Regions from separate parts of the Evansella sp. AB-rgal1 genome, predicted to be linked through region 2. Evidence: predicted binding sites of a transcription regulator. Region 2 holds the regulator's gene; each other region holds the start of a gene.

Region 1 (2,214 bases), on a different contig from region 2:
CAGAGAACAAATCACAGCCTGCTACTTTTAATTGTGTGGCCAGAATACTTCCTTTGTATCCCCCTGAGAGAGTATGAGTGAGAAATCTCGCTAACTCCACACCTTGTTCATACAATGGTGCAACTAGTCCGTATGCAATACCATTATGTTCCGCACACTCACCAACTGCATAAATAGATGGACAGGATGTTTCCATATAATCATTTACGATAATACCAGAATTAGTTGCTAATCCCGCTTCTTTTGCCAATGCTATATTCGGGCGAATTCCAACAGCCATAACAACCAAATCACATTGCAACGATGTTCCATCGGAGAATGATATGCCTTCAACATAATCTGTTCCTAGTATCTCCGTTGTTTGTTTTTCCATTAAAAACTTCATACCTTGAGCCTCTAAATCTTTTTTTAGTAATCTTGCTGCGGCGGCATCTAGCTGTTGCTCCATTAATGTAGGAAGTAGATGAACAACATGAACCTCCATCCCTCTATCAATCAAGCCCCTTGCCGCTTCTAGACCTAGTAATCCACCCCCAATTACTACTGCTTTTTTCTTCATTTTTGCTATATCCATCATTTTTTGTGTATCTTCTATTGTGCGGAATCCAATTACTCCTTCTAGATCCTTTCCAGGTAAAGGTAAAATAAACGCACTAGAGCCAGTTGCGATAATTAACTCATCATACGGTACAATATTTCCTTTATCCGTTTCCACATGTTTCATTTCTGTATCTATTTTCGTCACTCTTTCTCCAGAGTGTAATGTGACATTATTTTGATCGTACCAATTCCAATCGTTTATGTTTATTTCATCAAATGTCGTTTTCCCCTGTAAAACATTGGAAAGCATAATGCGATTATAATTAGGATGCTTCTCATCACCTATTACAGTAATCTCAAAACTATCTCTATCAATTTTCAGAATTTCTTCTAAACAACGTATTCCAGCCATTCCATTACCGATCATTACTAGCTTTTTCATCACTATGATCCCCTCTCCCAATTGTGAATAGTTTCACAATTTGTTTTCTGTTTTTAAAATACCACATGGGATAGAGTTTCATTGTGATTAATATCACATACAAAGAAGATACGGAAAGTTAGACACAATTTAGTAAGAAGATGTTCATGGAAACGATACAATTAGTATTATTTCACACGACTATTCAACAAACAGTATGAAGCAAATTAAAACGGCAAAAATAAGGTGGAATCAAAACAAGTATTTTTATTAGGTCATAATTTTTAGAAGTGTCACACAAAAAACATGGTTAAAATAGATTTAGCACTTGTTAGGAGAGATTTATTTGTTAAAAAGAATAACATTACAACTGAAAGATAGTATCTGGGTACGCCCTTTAGTATATTGCATAATTTCACTCGCTATTTCACTTTTAGTAATTTATGTAGATGTAGAATTAAATGACTTTCTAAACAACCATATTCCTAGATATTTATTAACTAGTGTAGATTTAGCTCACGTTATCCTTGGTACAATTTCTGCAGCTTTAGTAACCATGACAACAATAACCTTTTCAACGATCATGGTTGTCTTAACTACGTATACGTCACAATTTTCTCCAAGAATTTTGAAGGGCTTTTTAACAAAACCATCTACCATGCGAGTGTTGGGAATTTTTCTTGGTGGCTTCGTTTATTCTATTCTCTCCTTACTATTCATGAGAAATTCAACCATTGATAATGAAGTTATATCAGCAACGATAGGAGTGCTCGTGGCATTTATTTGCTTAGGATTTTTCGCCTATTTCATACATAATGTGGCTTCCTCAATCCAAGTAAACAATTTACTTAATCAACTTTCCATAGACGCTATCAATACAGTCCAAAGAGAAAAAGATGCTTATAAAAGCTACAAGACTAAAACGGTCAATATAATCTCCAAATCTGTGGACTATCCTGATAGTCTTGAAGTGAATGGAAAAACCTTTGGGTATATTCAGCTAATAGATTTTCAAGGATTGTTCTCTTTAGCCGTTGAAAATGGATATCTGATAGAACTAAATCAGCACATCGGGCATTATGTGACTAACAAAAGCAAGTTGCTAACGATACACCACCATGGAGGTAAAATCGATTTTGATATTCATGATTACATTACTATAGGGGATGATCGAACATCCGTTCAAGATGTTGAATTCTGCTTACTGAAGATCGTAGAAATAGCCTTACGAGCTATTTCCCCAGGCATTAATG
Region 2 (2,214 bases):
CTTTCTTTTCTTGGGAAAACCTCAAAAATTAGAGCCATCGCAGTTGGCATCATCAGCCCACCACCTACTCCTTGTAAACCACGAAAGAAAATTAGTGATGATAAATCCCACGATAGAGATCCGAAAATCGACCCTAAAACAAATAAGGCAAGACCTGCCATATATAATTGCTTTTTACCAAACTTGTCACCTAAGTACCCAGTCACAGGCATCGTAACACCCATCGTTACCATAAAGATGGTAATAACCCATCCTGTAGCAACAGCATCTGCCTGGAAAACGGACATTAAATGAGGAACAGCAGGATTTAACATACTATTATTTAAAATAACTGTAAACGTTCCGAGTAAAACTGTTATTACAACTAACCACTTTTGTGGTACTTTACTCAAATAAAACACCTACCTCACCAATCCATTGTTTCGATACACGAAACATACCCTTCTACTATACCATGATATCAGCCTACTGTGAACGTAGTCTAGTAACAAAGCATAGGAATTAATAACGGATCTCAAACTCTGGATGATGGATGATATGTCACAGCAGAAGGTAATATACTTAGTTAATCTTCATAAGGACAATTTTAGCTCATTTTAACCCGTTTTGTCCTTATGAGCTCTTCATAAGGATAATTCCAGATACTTCCAACTCGTTTTTGTCCTTATGAGCCCTTCATAAGGACAACTTCAGATACTTTCAACTCGATTTTGTCCTTATGAGCCCTTAAGTTGACTCTTTATATATAACAATTCGCCAGGTCCATGCACTAGCTTGTCTATTAAGCCTTTGTGTTGAAATCATCCAAAGCTATACACTAACCAACAAAAAGTGTCTCATTAGACTAATCAGCCTAATAAGACACTCTGAATATGATTACATTGGATAATGACGTAAGAAGTAAATAAGCGATTGTAATTCTACCGACAAATCAATATGATGAATTCGAACATGGTCCGGAACAGACAATCTTGCAGGTGTGAAATTCAAGATACCTTTAATCCCTGCCTCTACAAGCTGATCCGCAATAATCTGAGCAGCGTGTGCTGGGACGGTCAAGATTGCCACTTCCACATCGTTTGCTATTTTCTCTTTAATGTCGTCCAAATGATAAATGGGAACGCTTCCAATTTTTTGTCCTACTTTCGTTTCATCTACATCAAAGCCCATTTCGATTCTCGTGCTATTACTCTTTGTAAAATTGTAATTTAAGAAAGCAGTACCTAAATTACCTACCCCTACCAAAATTACCTTCGTAATTTCATCTTGGTCTAACGTTTTTCGGAAGAATGTTAGTAAATAATTTACATTATACCCGTACCCTTTTTTCCCCAATGCACCGAAGTAAGAAAAGTCTCTACGGATTGTAGCAGAATCTACTTTTACTGCATCACTAAGCTCCGAAGAAGAAACTCGATGTTTCCCTGATGCTTGTAAGCTTTCTAAAAAACGATAATATAATGGTAACCGTTTTGCTGTTGCTTGCGGTATCTTCGTTTGATCAACATCCATATATTTTCCTCCTACCCATATAATATTTTTATTTATAAAAGCAAGACTTTTCTTCAAGTAGATTTCCTTATGATGTAATAGCCTTTATTGCTCGCGCTTAAAATCCCCGTTTTTTCCACCAGTTTTTACTAATAAAAATGTCTTTCCAATAACCATGCCTTTGTCTACTGCTTTGCACATATCGTAAACAGTTAATGCAGTAGCAGAAGCTGCAGTTAATGCTTCCATTTCCACGCCAGTACTTCCTTTTGTCTTTACCTTAACAGTTATATGTAAAATGTGTATTTTCTCACTTATCTCCCAATCAAAAAGAATATCAACTCCTGAAAGGGCTAAAGGATGACACATTGGTATCCATTGAGATGTGTTCTTCGCAGCCATGATACCTGCAACCTGCGCAACAGCTAACACGTCCCCTTTTTTCATAGTCCCCCCTTTTATTCCTTCGTATATTTTCTTATTCACTTCTATACTACTTTTTGCAACTGCAGTTCGAACAGTTTCACCTTTATCGGAAATGTCCACCATTTTTGCTCTACCTTGCTCATTAAAGTGTGTAAATGAACCCATGGTGTACCTGCCCCCTTCACTTCTTCTATTGTACTATTAGTTCACAATCTGTACAAACTCTTTCTTTTAGGTTGCGACATATGTCTAGATTACTGTACACTTACTTTGTGAAATGTATGGATTATACAGTGA
Region 3 (2,214 bases), on a different contig from region 2:
TTGGAAGGTGGTTAATGCATTATTAATCAATTCATTTAAGGAGATATGACTGTGGTGAAAATCTTGATGACTTTTCCCATGAGATAAATATAACATCTGATTCACTTGTTCTTCTAATTCTTTAATCTCCTGATTAATATAATTAAAATAAAGATCCTCTTCGGAATGTTTTTTCGATCTACTTTCTAGTAATTGAATAAACCCTTTGATGGAAGTTAAAGGGTTTCGAATTTCATGTGCAAAACTATTGGACAACTTCGATAAAATTTGTACTCTTTCATTTTTCAATTTATGTATTTCTCTATTTTTACCCATTAACTTAACTTCATTTTCCCGATGCATGTATATAGAATAGTCTCGATACAATTGTTGAAAAAAGTAATTTAATGCGACTTTCCCCTTTAGTTTATCCAACTCATCAATTATCTGTCTATCCATGTGATTATTAAGACTTTGATAGACTTTATCCAGAAGAGGAAGAAGCCTTTCATATGGAATCTTTTTCTCCATTTTTAACTCCACTAAACAAACAGTTCCTTCGTTTGTAACAGTATTCTTATTCCCTAAATAATCTAAGAATGTATCTATTAATTGCATAAATATAATTTCTACTTTTTCTTTATCTCCTGAAAATAAGTCATTGCTCTCCCGAATTATATCATTAATCTCCACTAAGATAAGAGGCTTAGCTTCTGATAAAAAATCAACTATTGTTTTTTCATGGTTTATCGTCACAATCTCTCACCTCTTTATCTTATCCAAACTTAAGTATAATGTAACTTGGCAATAAACGGCGAAAGAAATTTACGACAAAGACATGTGTTTTCTACGATAAAAACCAACCAGACGACAATTTTAGATAGAATTATACGTAATTCAACACCCCTTGTTCTAAATACAATTTACTTTTTTCTAAATTAATTTAATAAATTATAACTCAAAGTTGAATTTTACAAAAATTGATTATTTGTCGTTACCTGGAGAAAAAAAGTAAACGAAAATAAATGGAATACAAACCAATAAAGTAAGTCACACTAGATTATTACAGTTAATTTCTATCGTATATAAGCATTGAAAAATGAAAATTGTATTTTTTGTGAAATAATGAACAAATTCATTATTATGCTTCATTGATACAGTAAGATGTAGATGCAAGAGTTTACAAAAATTCAACGGAAGGGATGTTATGTAAAACTATGTTTTGGTTGCAATTTGTGGTTGTCCTTATTTGTATTTTTATTGGTGCAAGAATTGGTGGTATTGGTCTCGGCGTATTAGGTGGCGTAGGATTAGCTGTTTTAGCATTTGGTTTTCAGTTACCTCCTACAGCACCTCCAATTGATGTTATGCTCATGATTGTTGCAGTTATTACTGCAGCAGGAGCACTTCAGGCAGCTGGAGGAATGGAATATCTTGTTTCACTTGCAGAAAAAGCATTAAGAAAAAATCCAGAAAGAATTACGTTTATGGCACCAACAGTAACATATTTATTTACTTTCTTTGCAGGTACAGGTCACGTAGCTTATACATTACTTCCTGTCATTTCAGAAGTAGCACAGGAATCGAAGGTACGTCCTGAGCGCCCACTTTCTATCGCTGTAATTGCTTCACAGCAAGCGATTACTGCTAGTCCTATTTCTGCAGCAACGGTAGCACTTCTTGCCCTATTAGATCCATTTGGTATTACGTTGTTACAGATTATAGGTATAACAATACCTGCAACATTTATTGGTATTATGGTTTCTGCATTTTTCATCCGTAAAAAGGGTCTGGAGCTTGAAGATGATCCAGAATACAAGGCACGTATAGAAAAAGGATTGGAACCAATTCGCCAAGTACGTGAAGGGGAAAAAGTGACTACTAAGTCTAAGATTGCAGTTGGATTATTTCTATTCGGTGCTGTTCTTGTAGTGTTACTTGGAAGTTTCCCGGAACTGAGACCTACCTATACTGGAGCTGAAGGAAATACACAACTTTCCATGCCATATGCCATTCAAATAATTATGTTGACAATATCAGCATTAATTATTGTTTTCTGTAAAGCAGATGTTCAAAAACTAGCTACAGGAAGTGTATTTCGTGCAGGTATCGTAGCAGTCGTAGCTATTTTTGGTATTGCATGGATGGGTGATACGTTCATCCAGGCAAACATGGATACAATTCAAAGTGGAGTTCAAGGAATGGTAACAGCTTCACCATGGGTTTTTGCATTTG
Region 4 (2,214 bases), on a different contig from region 2:
AATTACCCAATATGATGGTGATCCATTTACAGTTCGTACGATTGCAAAACAAGTGAAGGAGCTGATTTCATGGCAACGGTAAAAGACTTACGAGGAGACCAACCAACCTGGTGTCCAGGCTGCGGACACTTTAGTATTATGGCAGGAATTCAAAAGGCAATTGTACAGTTAGGCTATGAACCTCATGAATTTGCAATTGTTTCTGGTATAGGCTGTTCTGGAAAAGTGTCTGAGTATGTGAGGACGAATGGATTTCATACCATTCATGGTCGCTCTGTTCCAATTGCACAGGGTGTAAAGATGGGTAACCAAAAGTTAAAGGTAATAGCATCAGGTGGAGACGGTGATGGTTATGGGATAGGTCTTGGTCACTTCGTCCACGCATCTCGAAGAAACATTGATATGTCCTATATTGTTATGGATAATAACATATATGGATTAACAAAAGGTCAAACATCCCCGAGAAGTGAACATGGATTCGTAACGAAAACAACGAAAGAAGGAAACAAGGAGTATCCAGTGGACCCTGTTTCTACATCCTTAGTGAATGGTGCAACATTTGTTGCGCAAGCATTTGCGGGAGATATAAAGCAAATGGTGGATATTATTGAACGTGCAATTGAACATAAAGGATTCAGCCATGTCAACATCTATAGTCCGTGTGTAACGTTTAATAAAATTAATACGTACGATTTCTATAAAGAGCGATTAACGAAAATTGATGAGCCTTTTGAAAATCGTGATGAAGCCTTGGCGAAGGTTCGTGAACTTGATGGTTTAGTAACTGGAGTTCTTTATGAAGAAAAAAGAAGTGATTTTCAAGATAAATTAGGAATAGATTTTGACACACAATCCTGTGCAAATGGAGAGATGGATGTGGATCTGTTTCATAGAGTGGAGAAACAGTTTCAGTAACAGAAAGATGTATATTATAACACGTTGTGACTCCGCTTCCCTTGATACAAGCGGAGTCTTTTTCATTTCATTTTAAATAACTTTTTATTTAATTAGTCTGTTTTAGTCAAAAAAACGGTCTGTATTATAAATTCATAGAAGTGTCACAAATTCATATTGTTATGAACCATTTTGTACTTTATACTGAAGTTAGATAGTAAATGTGAATAATTTCACAAATTCACAAACATACACATCAAGTATATTTTGACTAATTATTGCAATGTTCACGATTTGGACAGAAAGATATCACGAAATGTCAACATTTATAACTGTTATTCTATGAGATAATAAGAACATGTTCATTTAACAAGTATCTCACAGTAATAAACATATAAATGTTGGAAAAGTTAAGTAAAGTATGAAAACGGAGGGGTAACAAATGGAAACGAAAGTACAATCCAATGCTTGGGAAGGTTTTAAATCTGGTAAATGGCAAGAAGACGTAGATGTTAGAGGGTTCATTCAAGATAACTATCGTCCGTATGAAGGAAATGAAAACTTCTTAGCAGATGCTACAGATGCAACGAATGATCTATGGAAGCAAGTAATGCAGTTAACAAAAGAAGAGCGTGAAAGAGGGGGAGTATATGATTTAGATACAGAAATCGTATCTACGATCACTTCTCACGGTGCAGGCTATTTAGATAAAGAAAAAGAAAAAATTGTTGGAGTTCAAACAGACGTACCTTTCAAGCGTTCTATGCAGCCTTATGGTGGAATTCGTATGGCAAAAGGTGCTCTTGAATCTTACGGATACGAGCTTGATAAAGAGGTAGAAAGAATTTTTACAGATTACCGCAAAACACATAACCAAGGTGTATTCGATGCTTACACTCCAGAAATGCTACTAGCTCGTAAAGTAGGAATCATTACTGGTTTACCAGATGCGTATGGTCGTGGACGTATTATCGGTGACTATCGCCGTGTTGCATTATACGGTGTGGACTTCTTAATGGAAGCAAAAAAGAAAGACTTTGCAAGCTTAACAGGAGCTATGACAGAAGACAAGATTCGCTTACGTGAAGAGATCTCTGAGCAATATCGTGCACTTCAAGAATTAAAAGAACTAGGCTCTATTTATGGGTTCGATATCTCTAAACCTGCAACAAACGCAATAGAAGCGTTCCAATGGTTATACCTGGGATACCTTGCTGCAATTAAAGAGCAAAACGGTGCTGCAATGAGCTTAGGTAGAGTATCAACATTCTTAGACGTTTACATTGAAAGAGACTTAGAAAATGGAGTTTTAACAGAGCA

What was found. Region 2 encodes Rex, which represses fermentation and respiration genes when NADH is low (regulators of the CRP and FNR family bind a similar motif). Its sites were predicted from a motif close to TTGTGAAATATTTCACAA; they were not measured.
Region 1: a site for Rex is predicted at 1,004-1,021, ahead of nirB (nitrite reductase large subunit NirB). Genes of this name have one in related genera too.
Region 3: a site for Rex is predicted at 1,095-1,112, ahead of ACERII_RS07865 (anaerobic C4-dicarboxylate transporter family protein). Genes of this name have one in related genera too.
Region 4: a site for Rex is predicted at 1,116-1,133, ahead of pflB (formate C-acetyltransferase). Genes of this name have one in related genera too.

The regions. Positions count from the first base shown of each region.
Region 1 is NZ_JBGUAU010000004.1:63,170-65,383, reverse strand. It holds gene nirB (nitrite reductase large subunit NirB) at 1-985, opposite strand, end outside; gene ACERII_RS04275 (DUF2254 domain-containing protein) at 1,308-2,214, shown strand, end outside.
Region 2 is NZ_JBGUAU010000015.1:127,745-129,958, forward strand. It holds gene ACERII_RS14385 (MDR family MFS transporter) at 1-392, opposite strand, end outside; gene ACERII_RS14390 (redox-sensing transcriptional repressor Rex) at 877-1,512, opposite strand; gene moaC (cyclic pyranopterin monophosphate synthase MoaC) at 1,597-2,082, opposite strand.
Region 3 is NZ_JBGUAU010000007.1:154,183-156,396, forward strand. It holds gene ACERII_RS07860 (sensor histidine kinase) at 1-735, opposite strand, end outside; gene ACERII_RS07865 (anaerobic C4-dicarboxylate transporter family protein) at 1,197-2,214, shown strand, end outside.
Region 4 is NZ_JBGUAU010000016.1:95,787-98,000, forward strand. It holds gene ACERII_RS14835 (2-oxoacid:acceptor oxidoreductase subunit alpha) at 1-82, shown strand, start outside; gene ACERII_RS14840 (2-oxoacid:ferredoxin oxidoreductase subunit beta) at 70-915, shown strand; gene pflB (formate C-acetyltransferase) at 1,337-2,214, shown strand, end outside.